3 regions of the Thiomonas sp. 13-64-67 genome follow, and region 1 is predicted to be linked to each of the others. Evidence: predicted binding sites of a transcription regulator. Region 1 holds the regulator's gene; each other region holds the start of a gene.
The links. Region 1 encodes sigma-54, which starts transcription at its own class of promoters, with help from an activator protein. Its sites were predicted from a motif close to TGGCANGNAANCTGCTTT; they were not measured.
Positions count from the first base shown of each region.

Region 1 (4,745 bases):
GGGCACCTACACCACTTCTGCGGCGCTGCCTGAAGCCAACAACAACAAGAAGGTGCTCGAGGTCGTGGACTACCTGATCAAGAAGGTGCAGGCGGAGAAGAAGTAAGCGCGTTGCCCTTCCACATCTCAACACTGCCCGCATACCGCGGGCAGTGTTTTTTGAGCCCCGCAAAATTGCTGCGAAATCGCCTGAACTGGCCCTAGAATGGCCCGACTAAAGCAAAACCCATGCCGATGAAACGAGTGGCCCGAATCCTGTTGTTGACCCTGCTGTGTGCGCCGAGCTTGGCGCTGCCCGTGCTTGCGGCGAAGACCGACCGGAACCAGCCGATTCACATCGAGGCCGACGCCATGCGCTACGACGACGTGCACCAGACCAGTGTGTTCACCGGCAACGTGGTTGTCACCAAGGGTTCTCTGGTGCTGCGCGCCGCCACGGTCGATGTGCGCCAGGCGCCGGACGGCTATCAGTACGCGACGGCGATCGCCGCGCCGGGCCAGTTGGCTACCTTCCAGCAACAACTCGATACCGCGCCCGGCCAGCCCACGCAAACCATGGACGGCGCCGCGCAGCGCATCGAATACGACGGCAAGACCGATGTAGTGACGCTGCGTGGCCAAGCCATGCTCAGCCGACTGATCGACGGCAAGCTGGCCGACCGCAGCCAGGGCAATGTGATTGCCTACAACCAGATCACCGATGTGTTCACCGTCGAAGGCGGTGCGCAGGGCGCCACGGCCACCAATCCTGGAGGGCGGGTGCGGGTGATGTTGACGCCGCAGCCCGCCGCCCCATCTGCGCCGACGGCGCCCAAATCGCCTCCCGCGCTCAAAGTCGCCCCGAAGCTGGGGACGCAGCCTTGAGCGTCCAGCCGCATTCCGCTGGGCAGACCGTGGTGCGGGGTGGCCTGGAGCCCGTCGCCCCGGCGGAAGCCGCGCGCGCGCCTTCAACTCCGTCGTCCCGCGCGGCAACGGGCCCGGAGCTCGACGTTCAGCATTTGCAGAAACGCTATGCCGGTCGGCAGGTGGTGCGCGACGTCAGCTTCAGCGTGCGCTGCGGCGAGGTGGTCGGCCTGCTGGGGCCGAACGGCGCGGGCAAGACCACGTCGTTCTACATGATCGTCGGCCTGGTGCGGCCCGACGCGGGGCGCATCCACATCGACGGCCAGGACGTGAGCGATTCTCCGATGCATCGCCGTGCGCGCATGGGGCTGTCGTATCTGCCGCAGGAGGCGTCGATCTTCCGCCGCATGACGGTGGCCGAGAACGTGAGGGCGGTGCTGGAGTTGCAGCGCGACGCGCAAGGGCGCCGCCTGGGCAAGGCCGAAATCCGCGAACGCGAAGATCATCTGCTGCGCGAACTGCACGTCGAACATCTGCGCGACAGCCCCGCCCCCGCGCTTTCGGGCGGCGAGCGGCGGCGGGTGGAAATCGCCCGCGCGCTGGCCACGCAACCGCGCTTCATCCTGCTCGACGAGCCGTTTGCCGGCATCGATCCAATTGCGGTCATCGAGATTCAGCGCATCGTGCAGTTCCTGAAAGAGCAGGGCATCGGCGTGCTGATCACCGACCACAATGTGCGTGAAACGCTGGGCATCTGCGACCGGGCCTGCATCATCAGCGAAGGGCAGGTGCTGGCGCAGGGCGATCCGCAATCCATCATCGACAACCCCGCGGTACGCAAGGTGTACCTCGGCGAAAACTTCCGCATGTAAGCCGCGATGAAGCCGTCGCTGAACCTGCGCCTGTCCCAGCATCTCGCACTCACGCCGCAGTTGCAGCAGTCCATCCGGCTGCTGCAACTCTCCACTCTCGAACTCACGCAGGAAATCGAGGGCCTGCTCGAATCCAATCCCTTCCTCGAACCTGAAGAAGAGCAAGAGGCGCCCGCTGCCGCGCCGACATCCGAGTCGCCACCGCCTTTGGCGCTCGACCCGTCTCAGACATCGGTCGAAGGGCATGACGCAGCCGCCGAGCCCGCCGCTGAGTTGCAACTCGACACGCAGGACTGGACGGCCAGCAGCGGCGAAACCGATCACGGTGCGGATACCGATGCCGACGCCGACTCCTGGGTCAGCTCAGGCCAGTCCGCCAGCGGGGGTGACGACGACGAATTCAGCGCGCTCGACATTGCCTCCGAACACCTCGATCTGCGCGACCACCTGCGCGGTCAGTTGGCCGGGCTTGCGCTGAGCGCCACCGACCGCGCGGCTGCCGAAGCCATCATCGACTCGCTCGACGAAGACGGCTATCTGCCTGACACCCCGCTGGAACTGGCGCAGGCCCTCGCCCCCGCGGCAGACGCCGAGCAGCTCGAAGATCTGGCCGATGCGCTGAACACGGCCATGCGCCTGATTCAGAGCTTCGACCCGGCCGGTGTTGCCGCCCACGATTTGCCCGACTGTCTCTGCCTGCAGCTTCAGCGCCAGGCGTCTTGTCCCGTGCGCGAACTCGCCCTGCAGATTTGCCGCGGCGGTCATCTCGATCTGCTGGCCAAGCGCGACTGGCGCAAGCTCGAACGCCAGCTCGAAGCCGATGAAGCCGCGCTGCGCCTGGCGCAGCAACGCATCGCCCAACTCGACCCCCATCCAGGCAGCGCCTTTCGCCGCGATGCCGCGCAGGCCGTGACCCCCGATGTCATCGCCCGCAAGACCCCGCAAGGCTGGGTGGCGCAGCTCAACCCCGAGGTCATGCCCCGGCTGCGCGTGAACCAGATCTATGCCGACGCCATGCGCCGCGCCCGCGACAGCGGCGGCGCCATGCAGGGACAGCTTCAGGAGGCGCGCTGGTTCGTGAAAAACGTGCAGCAGCGTTTCGAGACCATTCAGCGCGTGTCGCAGACCATCGTCGAGCGCCAGCAGCGTTTTTTCGACTTCGGCCCCGTGGCCATGCGGCCCATGGTGCTGCGCGAAATCGCCGACGAACTCGGCCTGCACGAATCGACCATTTCGCGCGTGACCACGCAGAAATTCATGCTCACGCCCTTCGGCACTGTCGAGCTGAAGTATTTTTTCGGCTCTGGCCTGAGCACCGAGGCAGGGGGCAATACCTCATCCACCGCGGTACGCGAACTCATCCGCCGCCTGGTGGCTGAAGAAGACAGCGCCAAACCCCTGTCGGACAGCGAACTCGCCGAACGCCTCACGCAGCAAGGCGTGCAGGTGGCGCGGCGCACCGTGGCCAAATACCGCGAAGCGCTGCGCATCGCCCCGGCGAATCTGCGCAAGAGCGGCTGAGGGCCCGCAGCCGCAAGCGGAGCCAGTCGCTCACCTTGCGCTAAGTCGTCCTCTCCAGAATGCCGGGGTCGCGCCGTACGCGACGCCACAACAACGCAAACGGTATTCAGGGAGTTCATCATGCAAAACGCAGTAAAAGCCGCGCAGCCCGGTTGGGCGCTGGCGGTCAAGGTTCCGGTCGTCATCACGCTTTACTTCTGGCTGATCAAAATCATGGCCACCACGGTGGGCGAAACCGCCGCAGACTATCTGGCGGTGGATCTGCATCTGGGCCTGGTCGCCACCAGCGCGGTGATGACCCTCTTGTTCATCGGTGTGTTGGCGGCGCAGATGCGCGCCAGCCGTTACGTTCCCTGGCTTTACTGGTTGACGGTTACGCTCATCAGCGTCGTGGGCACCTTGCTGACCGACAATCTGACCGATCAGTTGGGTGTGCCGCTGCCGGTGAGCACCGCCTTGTTTGCGGTGGCCTTGCTGGCGACGTTTGCGATCTGGTGGGGTAGCGAGCGCAATCTGTCCATCCACAGCATTGCCACGCCAAAACGAGAAGGGTTTTACTGGGCGACGATTCTGTTCACCTTTGCGCTGGGTACTGCTGGAGGCGATCTGGCCGCTGAGCGGCTGCAGCTCGGCTATGCCTTGTCGGCCTTGCTGTTTGGCGGCGCCATTGCGCTGACGGCAGCGGCCTACTACCTCTTCAAGGCCAGTGCCGTGACCACGTTCTGGATCGCTTACATCCTCACCCGCCCGCTGGGTGCGACCTTGGGCGACTGGTTGTCCAAACCCGGTTCCGAAGGAGGGCTCGGTCTGGGAACCATGGGCACCAGTGCCCTGTTCCTGGTCACGATTCTGGCCCTGGTGATTTACCTCACTGCGACACGGCGGGACCAGTTGCAGAAGAGTTCAAGCCCAGGTTCAACCGCAAGTTCAACGCTCTCCTGACTTCCCGCGGGCGGCTTGGAGCGCGCGCTGCAAGCCGGTGCGGGCCTGCTTGAAGGCATCGTGCATGGCCTGTTCGCTGAACGCGTTGGGCTGTGACGGCGGAGTGCTTGGGTCGCTGATCATCCAACGCGCCAGCCGGTGGGTGTCGAGCGCTTTGCCCAGGTCGGTTTGCAGGGCGCTGGTGAGTTTGAGCCAGGCTTTGCCTTCGTCGCCCAGCGACTGGCCGATCCAGGGGGCCAGCCATTCCAGCGCATAACGCAATTGCTTGGCGCGCAGGCGCAGGGCGTGCAGCGCGCTCCAGGGGGCGTCGATCGGTGTCGCGGCGAGGCCGTCCCAGATGGCCAGCAGTTCGCCCCAGCGCTGCGGGTGCAAATGCAGGTCGTCGCGGTGCAAGCGCAGCAGCCTGCGGGCCAGTTGTTCGGTGGACATCTCGGCGGCAATGATCTGGCTGCCGCTCCAGCACTCGGCCCAGCGCGTCTGCGCCAGCAGTACGCGGCCGAAGCGGGCGCTGCGCAGATAGGTCAGCAAGGCTTGAAGACGCGCCTCGCGGCGTTGGGCGAGACCGTC
Region 1 is NZ_NCKP01000006.1:21,855-26,599, reverse strand. Features, by position in the region: gene B7X30_RS02640 (thiol:disulfide interchange protein DsbA/DsbL) at 1-106, shown strand, start outside; gene lptA (lipopolysaccharide transport periplasmic protein LptA) at 229-864, shown strand; gene lptB (LPS export ABC transporter ATP-binding protein) at 909-1,715, shown strand; gene B7X30_RS02625 (RNA polymerase factor sigma-54) at 1,722-3,236, shown strand; gene B7X30_RS02620 (COG4705 family protein) at 3,357-4,178, shown strand; gene B7X30_RS02615 (CYTH and CHAD domain-containing protein) at 4,164-4,745, opposite strand, start outside.

Region 2 (4,745 bases), on a different contig from region 1:
GCCTCGGTGAGAGCAAAGATGAGGAAGGACAGCAGAAGGGGCGGGCTCAGCGCAAGCCGGTTTTTTTGATTTTTCCTGTGTCGGTGCGCGGCAGTGCATCGACAAATTCAACGTATTTCGGCGCCATGAAGTTTTCGATGTGCGCCAGGCAGTGCTTGATCACATCGCGCTCGGTGAGCGTGTAGCCCGGCTTGCACACCACAAAGGCTTTGACCGCCTGGCCGAGCAGGGCGTCGTCCACGCCGATGACGGCGGCCTCAAACACGCCATCGAGTGAATGCAGCACGTTTTCAACTTCACGCGGACTGACTTTTTCGCCCCGGCTTTTGATGATGTCGTCTCGCCGCGCCACGAAATACAGCCAGCCTTCTTCGTCGGTGCGAAACAGGTCGCCCGAATACAGCACCATCTCGCCAGGAATCGGCCCCGGACGCAGACGCTGCGCGGTTTGCTCGGGCTTGCGCCAGTATCCGCGCATCACATGGCTGCCGCGGATGACCAGCTCGCCGGTGCTGCCGTTGGGCAGGCGACGGCCTTCGTCGTCCGCCAGCCAGACTTCTTCATTGGGCATGCCGCGCCCGACGCTGCCGGGGCGCACATCGAGCTGTTCCGGCGGCAGGTAGGTCACCCGCTTGCACTCGGTCAGCCCGTACATGGAAAACAGCGTGGCCTGCGGAAACAGCGCACGAATCTGCGCGATTTGGGTCTGCGGCAAGGCCGCGGCGGTATTGGTGATCAGCCGCAGCGCCGAGAGGTCGAACTCATGCAGCGCCTTGAGGTTGGTCAGCAGGGTGAACATGGTGGGCACGCCGGGAAACACCGTCACCCGCTCCCGCGCCATATTGGCCAGCACCTTGACCGGAAAGGTGAACGAGCGCTCCAGCAGCACGGTGGCGCCCAGGCTGAAGGCCATGAGAACCTGATACAGCCCATAGTCGAAGGCCAGAGGCAGGGCGCAGACGATGACGTCGTCCTGCCGCAGCCCGAGGTAGCCGCGCACCGAGCGCAGCGCGGTGAGCATGTTGAGATGCGTGAGCATCACCCCTTTGGCATCGCCGGTGGATCCCGAGGTGTAAATGATGGCGGCCAGATCCTGATCGATCAGATCGGGTTGCGTAGGCGAGCAGGCCGCGCCGGGCAGGGCGGCAGGAAAGGCGCATTCGCGTGGATCGGGTGTGCCGACGTCCGGCTTGCCCTGCGCGTAGGCCGTGAGCATGTAGCAACGACGCACGCTGGGGTTCAGCGCCAGGGCCGCACGGCTGGTTTCGGCCAGTTCCTGCTGGCTGAACAGAGCGCAGGCTTCGGAATCGTTGAGGATATAAGCCAGCTTGTCAGCCTTGGTGAGGGTGTTGACCGGCATGAACACCGCACCGATCTTGAGCACGGCGTACATGGCCGCGATCATTTCCACGCAGTTGTCGAGAAACAGCGCCACCCGCTCACCGCGCTGCACCCTATGAGCTCGCAGTGCCGCGGCGATGCCCTCCACCCGGTCGGCCAATTCGCCGTAGCGGGCCGTCACGCCTTCGCGCACGATGGCGCGATGTTCGGAAAACTCGGCGGCGATGGTCTCGAAAGTGTGGTGAAGCAGCATGAGCGTCCATTAAAAACGAGGTAACTCAGCATAAAGGCGCAGCGTGCTGAAGCGTCACCCCGCAATCGCACGGAAAGCGCCAGAGTGTGATTTTTTTGGGGGGCGTGGTGGCGCGAAAGCGACGGCGTCCCGCTATGCTTGGATTTTCAATTCAGAGCACAAGCATGGGACTGGGGCTTTACATCATCGGCGACGAAATCCTGTCGGGAAAGCGGCAGGACAAACATTTCCCTCAGATCCTGGCTCTGCTCAAGGCGCGAGAGATGCGGCTGGACTGGGTGAGCTATCTGGGCGACGATCCCGCCCAGCTGACCGAGGCATTTGCCGCCAGTTTCCGGCGCGGCGATGTGGCGCTGAGCTGTGGCGGCATCGGCGCCACGCCAGACGATCACACCCGGCAGAGCGCCGCAGCCGCGCTGGGCCTGCCGCTGGAGTTACACCTTGAGGCCAAGGCGCTGATTCAGCAGCGGGTCATCGAAGCCGGGCTGGGCGATGTGGACAGCCCCGCCAACCAGCAGCGCTTGAACATGGGCATGTTTCCGCAGGGCAGCGCCATCATTCCCAACCCTTACAACCGCATTCCGGGCTTTTCCATCCGGCAGCACTACTTCGTCCCGGGCTTTCCGGTCATGGCGTGGCCGATGCTCGAATGGGCGCTAGATGGTCCGCTGGCGCATCTGCACGGCCAGGGTCATCAGGTTGAACGGGCCGTGATCGTGCGCCACGCAATGGAGTCCGACCTCACGCCCTTGATGGAAGACATCGAGCAGCGGTTTGCGGGCGTCAAGGTTTTCAGCCTCCCCAGCGTGGATCACCCGGTTTGGGGGCGGCACATTGAACTCGGCGTGAAGGGCGACTCGGCGGCCGTAAGTGAGGCTTTCGACTATTTGCGAGCCCACCTCCCGAAAGGCAGTTGGGAAGATGCACCAAAATGAGCTGAATCGCACCGAAAAAGTGCATGAGAGTTTTCGGCACTTTTTTGGTGCATTTTTCGCCGTCTGCAAACCCCGTCTTTTCTACTGGTGGGAGGAGCTGGGTTTCAAACGATCTGGGCACGCTTTCTGCTAGATTCCCTGCACTGCGCGGAGCATTGCAGCAAACGATGTCAAGTGGCGTCTTCAGCACGGCCGATGACCACCCCCAACGCATTTCAACCTGACAGGAGATTTTTATGAGCAAAACAGTCGCCGACGTGATGGGCCTGGTGAAAGAGCACGATGTCAAATTCGTGGATTTCCGTTTCACCGACACCCGCGGCAAAGAGCAGCACGTCACGGTGCCTGTCTCGCATTTCGATGAGGGCAAGTTCTCCGATGGTCACGCCTTCGACGGCTCGTCCATCGCTGGCTGGAAGGGCATCGAAGCCTCGGACATGCTGCTCATGCCCGACCCGAACACCGCCAATATCGACCCGTTCTACGAAGAAACCACGCTGCTACTGAGCTGCGATGTGCTCGAACCCGGTGACGGCAAACCCTACGACCGCGATCCGCGTTCCATCGCCAAAAAGGCCGAGGCTTATCTGAAAGCATCGGGCATCGGCGATACCGCCTATTTCGGTCCGGAACCCGAGTTTTTCATTTTCGACCAGGTCCGCTGGAATGTGGACATGTCGGGCTGCTTCGTCAAGATCGACTCCAACGAAGCCGCCTGGGCCACCGGCGACAAGATGGAAGGCGGCAATATGGGCCACCGCCCGTCGGTGAAGGGCGGCTATTTCCCGGTGCCCCCGGTCGACAGTCTGCAGGACATCCGCTCGGAAATGTGCCTGCTGCTCGAACAAATGGGCGTGCCGGTCGAAGTGCATCACCACGAAGTGGCCAACGCCGGCCAGTGCGAAATCGGCACCAAATTCTCCACCCTGGTGCAGCGCGCCGACTGGACGCAGATCATGAAGTATGTGATCCAAAACGTCGCCCACGCCTACGGCAAGACCGCGACCTTCATGCCCAAGCCCATCGTCGGCGACAACGGCTCGGGCATGCATGTGCACCAGTCCATCTGGAAAGACGGCAAGAACCTGTTCGCGGGCAATGGCTACGCCGGTCTGAGCGACTTTGCGCTGTATTACATCGGCGGCATCATCAAACATGCCCGCGCGCTCAACGCCATCACCAACCCTGGCACCAATTCCTACAAGCGTCTGGTGCCTGGCTTCGAGGCCCCGGTGATGCTGGCTTACTCGGCGCGCAACCGTTCGGCTTCGATCCGTGTGCCGTTCGTGCAGAGCGACAAAGCCCGCCGCATCGAAGTGCGTTTCCCCGACCCGACCGCCAACCCTTATCTGGCCTTCTCCGCCATGATGATGGCCGGCCTGGACGGCGTGGAAAACAAGATCCACCCGGGCGAAGCCGCGAGCAAGAACCTCTACGACCTGCCGCCGGAAGAAGAGGCCAAGATCCCGACCGTGTGCTCCAGCCTCGACCAGGCACTGGACTATCTGGACAAGGATCGCGCCTTCCTGACCAAGGGCGGAGTGTTCAGCGACGACTTCATCAGCGCCTACATCGAGCTGAAGATGGAAGAGGTCACCCGCTTCCGCATGACCACGCACCCGGTCGAGTTCGATATGTACTACTCGCTGTAAGGTGGGAGGGTTTTCAAATGCGGCCTTCGGGCCGCTTTTTTTTGGCAATTCCGCCACGTCCTGTCGGCCGGGTGCGCGGCACGCGCGTTGCCAGACTTACACTGACCGTTGATTTTTTGAATGCGCGCCACCATGACCTTGTTTGCCCAATTGACTGCCCGATTGACTGCCCGATCAAGCGTTCGTTACGCCGCGTTTGCTTTGTTCGCGTCCCTGGCGAGCGCCTCTGCCGCTGTGGCGCAGACCGACCCGCAGCGCGTTTACCGCTGCCCGGACAACTCCTACACCAACGATCTTTCCGAGGTGAAGGCGAAGAACTGCAAGCTGATCGACAACGCCAATGTGAGCATCCTCTCCAGTCCGGGCATGACGCCCAAGGTCATCGGATCGGGCAGCAAACCCAGCGCGCAAAATGCAGAGCCGAGCGGCAACCAGGCCGCGCGGGTCGCGCCCTCCACGCAAAAAGAGCGCGATCTCGAGGCGCGGCGCATTCTGGAGCAGGAATTGCAGCAACAGCAGGCGCGGCTCGAGCAGCAACTCAAGGCCTACAACAATGGCCAGCCC
Region 2 is NZ_NCKP01000023.1:13,791-18,535, reverse strand. Features, by position in the region: gene B7X30_RS07885 (class I adenylate-forming enzyme family protein) at 47-1,594, opposite strand; gene B7X30_RS07880 (competence/damage-inducible protein A) at 1,759-2,529, shown strand; gene glnA (type I glutamate--ammonia ligase) at 2,766-4,181, shown strand; gene B7X30_RS07870 (hypothetical protein) at 4,383-4,745, shown strand, end outside.
Region 2: a site for sigma-54 is predicted at 2,645-2,662, ahead of glnA (type I glutamate--ammonia ligase). Genes of this name have one in related genera too.

Region 3 (4,745 bases), on a different contig from region 1:
CATGTTCGGCCCAGGTGTCAGCACCATGCCAAGAGCAACCAGGGAAAAGGTGAAGAAGTGAGTCAAGGTTGGCATTCCAGTCTCCGTTTTGGCAAAGTCAAAACAGAAAATACCGCTGCGCCATCGGCAGCACGGTCGCGGGCTCGCAGGTGAGCAGCATGCCATCGGCACGAACCTCGTAGGTCTGCGCGTCCACCTCCATGCGCGGGGTGTAGGCGTTGTGCACCATGTCGGCCTTTTTCACGCTGCGGCAGCCGCGCACGGCGGCAAGCGTCTTGTGCAAGCCCAGACGCTGGCCGATGTTGTTGGTCAGCGCGGCCTGTGACACAAAGGTGAGCGAGGTGGCGGTGCGCGCGCCGCCGAAGGCGCCGAACATGGGCCGGGTGTGCACCGGCTGTGGCGTGGGAATGGAGGCGTTGGCGTCGCCCATGAGTGCGGCGGCGATGAAGCCACCTTTGAGAATCACGCTGGGCTTCACGCCGAACCACGCCGGCCGCCACAGCACCAGATCGGCCCATTTGCCCGCTTCCACCGAGCCCACTTCTTGCGCGATGCCGTGCGCCAGCGCGGGGTTGAGGGTGTATTTGGCGATGTAGCGCTTGGCGCGGAAGTTATCGTTGCGGTCATTGCCCTGGGCGCCACCCGAAGCCGGAGGCGCCAGCCAGCCGCGCTGCGCCTTCATCTTGTGCGCGGTCTGCCAGGTGCGCAGCGCCACTTCGCCCACGCGCCCCATGGCCTGGCTGTCGCTGGACATGATGCTGATGGCGCCCAGGTCGTGCAGCACGTCTTCGGCGGCGATGGTTTCGCGGCGGATGCGGCTTTCCGCGAAGGCCAGATCTTCGGCGATGCCCGCGTCGAGGTGGTGGCACACCATCAGCATGTCGAGGTGCTCGTCGATGGTGTTGACGGTAAAGGGCCGGGTCGGATTGGTGGAGGACGGCAGCACATTGGCTTCGCCCAGGACGCGCAGGATGTCGGGCGCATGGCCACCGCCCGCGCCTTCGGTATGAAAGGTATGGATGGTGCGGCCTTTGAACGCGGCGATGGTGTCTTCGACGAAGCCGCTCTCGTTGAGCGTATCGGTGTGGATGGCCACCTGCACATCGGTCTCTTCTGCCACCGAGAGGCAGCAGTCGATCGCCGCCGGCGTGGTGCCCCAGTCTTCGTGCAGCTTCAGGCCGATGGCGCCGGCTTCGACCTGCTCGCGCAGCGCTGCGGGTTGGCTGGCGTTGCCCTTGCCGAGAAAACCCAGGTTCATCGGGAAGGCATCGGCCGCCTGCAACATGCGGGCGATGTTTTCCGGCCCCGGGGTGCAGGTGGTGGCGTTGGTGCCGGTGGCCGGGCCGGTGCCGCCGCCCAGCATGGTGGTGACGCCGCTCATCAGCGCCTCTTCGATCTGCTGCGGGCAGATGAAGTGGATATGGCTGTCGATACCCCCGGCGGTGAGGATCATGCCTTCCCCCGCGAGGATTTCGGTGCCCGGGCCGATGATGATGTCCACGCCCGGCTGCACGTCCGGATTGCCCGCCTTGCCGATGGCGGCGATGCGCTGGCCACGAATGCCCACGTCCGCCTTGACGATGCCCCAGTGGTCGAGGATGAGCGCATTGGTGATGACCAGATCCATCACCCCTTCGGCGCGGGTGCGCTGGCTCTGACCCATGCCGTCGCGGATGGTTTTGCCGCCGCCGAACTTCACCTCTTCGCCATAGCCTCCGGCGCGCAGGGTGTAGTCGTCTTCCACTTCGATGAGCAGGTCAGTGTCGGCCAGGCGCACGCGGTCGCCGGTGGTGGGGCCGTACATCTCGGCATAGGCGCGGCGGGAGATCGTGGCCATCACAGCGCTCCCATCACGTCTTGCCGGAAACCGATGACCACGCGCTCGCCCGCGAAGGCCACCAGCTCCACCGTGCGCTGCTGCCCCGGCTCGAAGCGCACCGCGGTGCCGCTGGCGATGTGCAGCCGCATGCCGCGCGCGGCTGCGCGGTCAAAGCGCAGCGCCGGATTGGTTTCCGCAAAGTGGTAGTGCGAGCCGACCTGAATGGGCCGGTCGCCCGCGTTTTCCACCACCACGCTCAAGGTGGCGCGGCCGGGGTTGAGAGCGAGGTCGCCCTCGGCACAAAGGATTTCTCCAGGAATCATTGAAACGCTCCAGATTGGGGGATTCACGCAATGGGCTGGTGCACGGTCACGAGCTTGGTGCCGTCGGGGAAGGTGGCTTCCACCTGAATGTCGGGGATGAGTTCGGCCACGCCGTCCATCACCTCGTCGCGGCTGAGCAGGGTGCGGCCAAAGCTCATCAACTCGGCCACGGTGCGGCCGTCGCGCGCGCCTTCCATTACTGCAGCGGTGATGTATGCGATGGCCTCGGGTACGTTGAGCTTGAGGCCGCGCGCCTTGCGGCGCTCGGCCAGCAGCGCGGCGGTGAAGATCAGCAGCTTGTCTTTTTCGCGGGGGGTGAGGTCCATGGGGCGGCGGATGGAATGGGAATCGTGAGGTGAGCTTAACGCGAGGCCACATCGAAAGCGCAGGCCGGTGCTGCAGCAAAAAGCAGACCTGCCGCCCCTGCTGGAACGGTGTGGGTCTCCGTTTGCCCCGGTTTGGTGCGAACGCACCAAAGACGATCGAGCTAATGCGCGCGGTGGTGCCTCAAAACAGATTGTGGGGCGCGTTCAGGCCCGCGCGGCGCAAGTTCGGGCCAAGTGTCATCGAACTGTCACCCCGTGCTGAGGGGGGGGCAGACAAAACCGTGGCACGCGACTTGCACAACACAGCGTGTCGCACCCCACCACAACCTCTGGAGGAATTTCCAACATGGATCGTCGTACCGCACTCAAGACCGTTGGCGGCGCAGTTGCCGCAGCGGCGGCCAGCACGCTGTCTTTCCCCGCCATTGCTGCGAGCAAGAAACCGATCAAGGTCGGCATCCTGCATTCGCTCTCGGGCACCATGGCCATTTCCGAAACCGCGTTGAAGGACGTGGACCTGATGACCATTGCCGAGATCAATGCTGCAGGCGGCGTGGACGGCCACATGATCGAGCCCGTGGTGGTCGACCCCGCTTCCAACTGGCCGCTGTTCGCCGAGAAGGCGCGCCAGCTCATCAGCCAGGACAAGGTGGCGGCCATCTTCGGCTGCTGGACCTCGGTGTCGCGCAAGTCGGTGCTGCCGGTGCTCGACGAGCTCAACGGCCTGCTGTTCTACCCGGTGCAGTTTGAAGGCCAGGAGCAAAACAAGCATGTGGTCTACACGGGTGCTGCGCCCAACCAGCAAGCCATTCCGGCCACTGAATACCTCATGAGCAAGGACGGCGGCGGCGCCAAGCGCTTCTTCCTGCTGGGCACCGACTATGTGTACCCCCGCACGACCAACGCCATCCTGCGCGGCTTCCTGCACTCCAAGGGCGTAAAGGATGCGGACATCGCCGAGGTCTATACGCCGTTTGGCTTCAGCAATTATCAGAACATCGTGGCCGACATCAAGAAGTTCGCCTCGGCCGGCCCGACCTGCGTGATCTCCACCGTGAATGGCGACTCCAACGTGCCGTTCTACAAGGAGCTGGGCAACCAGGGCATCAAGGCCACCGACATTCCGGTGGTCGGCTTCTCCATCGCCGAGCAGGAAATTGCGGGCATGGACATCAAGCCCCTGGTCGGCCAGCTCACCGCGTGGAACTACTTCGAGAGTCTGAAAAATCCGCGCAATGCCAAGTTCGTCAAGTCGTGGCAAGACTGGGTGAAAAAGGAAAAGCTGAAAGACTATCCGGTCACCGACGACCCGATGGAAGCCTCCTACATCGGCATTCACCTGTGGAAGCAGGCCGTCGAGAAGGCCAAGTCCACCAAGACCGATGAAGTGCGCAAGGCGCTGATCGGTCAGAAGTTCGCCGCCCCCGATGGGTATACCGTCGAAGTGCTGGAGAACCAGTATCTGAGCAAGCCGGTGTTCATCGGCCAGATTAACGACAAGGCGCAGTTCGACGTAGTGTGGAAGTCCAAGGGTCTGGTTCCGGGCGAGTCCTGGAGCCCCTACATCCCCAAGCCGAAAAACGCCTGATCGTTCGGCAACGCAAACACTCCCCCTCCCAACCTCCCCCACGCCGCGGGGGAGGGGCGATCACTCCCTCTCCGCTCGCGGGGAGGGCTGGGGCGGGAAGTCTTTTGAACGCATCGATCCTTCTCTGTCAACTTCACGACCATGACCTCTACGCGCTCTTTGTGGGACCGGCCCGGCGCATGGCTGCGCATGGCGCTCGGCCTGGTGTTGTTCGGTTTACTGCTCGGCCTGACGCCACCAGCCCATGCCCTGACCCCGCAGGAAGCGCTGGCCATTTCCAGCGGCGACACCGACGCCCGCATCGCCGCCCTGCACAAGGCCGTGGCCAAGCCCGATCCGCAACTTGCCGACTTTCTGCACAAGCTGCTGAATGGCGATGTACAGATCGATGGCGACATGGTGCAGGTGCAAAAAGGCAATGAATGGATCGACCTGGCCACCGGCAAAGCCGTCACCCCCAGCGACAACGCGCAGGGCGTGGTCAACAACAACTATGTGCGCAAGGAGCTGCAGTCGGCCCGCGCCGCGCTCGATCTGTTTTCGCCGCAGCGCGCGCAGCGGCTCAAGGCCGTGCAGCAACTGCAGGACGATCCCACCTCGGTCGATCGCGGTCTGGTGGAGCAGGCGCTGAAAACCGAGAAAGACCCGGAGATCGTGCAGCGGCTGCAACTGCTGCACGCAGCCATTCT
Region 3 is NZ_NCKP01000054.1:1,734-6,478, forward strand. Features, by position in the region: partial or broken gene B7X30_RS12045 (LysE family translocator) at 1-75, opposite strand, end outside; gene ureC (urease subunit alpha) at 98-1,837, opposite strand; gene B7X30_RS12055 (urease subunit beta) at 1,837-2,142, opposite strand; gene ureA (urease subunit gamma) at 2,166-2,468, opposite strand; gene urtA (urea ABC transporter substrate-binding protein) at 2,815-4,056, shown strand; gene urtB (urea ABC transporter permease subunit UrtB) at 4,198-4,745, shown strand, end outside.
Region 3: a site for sigma-54 is predicted at 2,751-2,768, ahead of urtA (urea ABC transporter substrate-binding protein). Genes of this name have one in related genera too.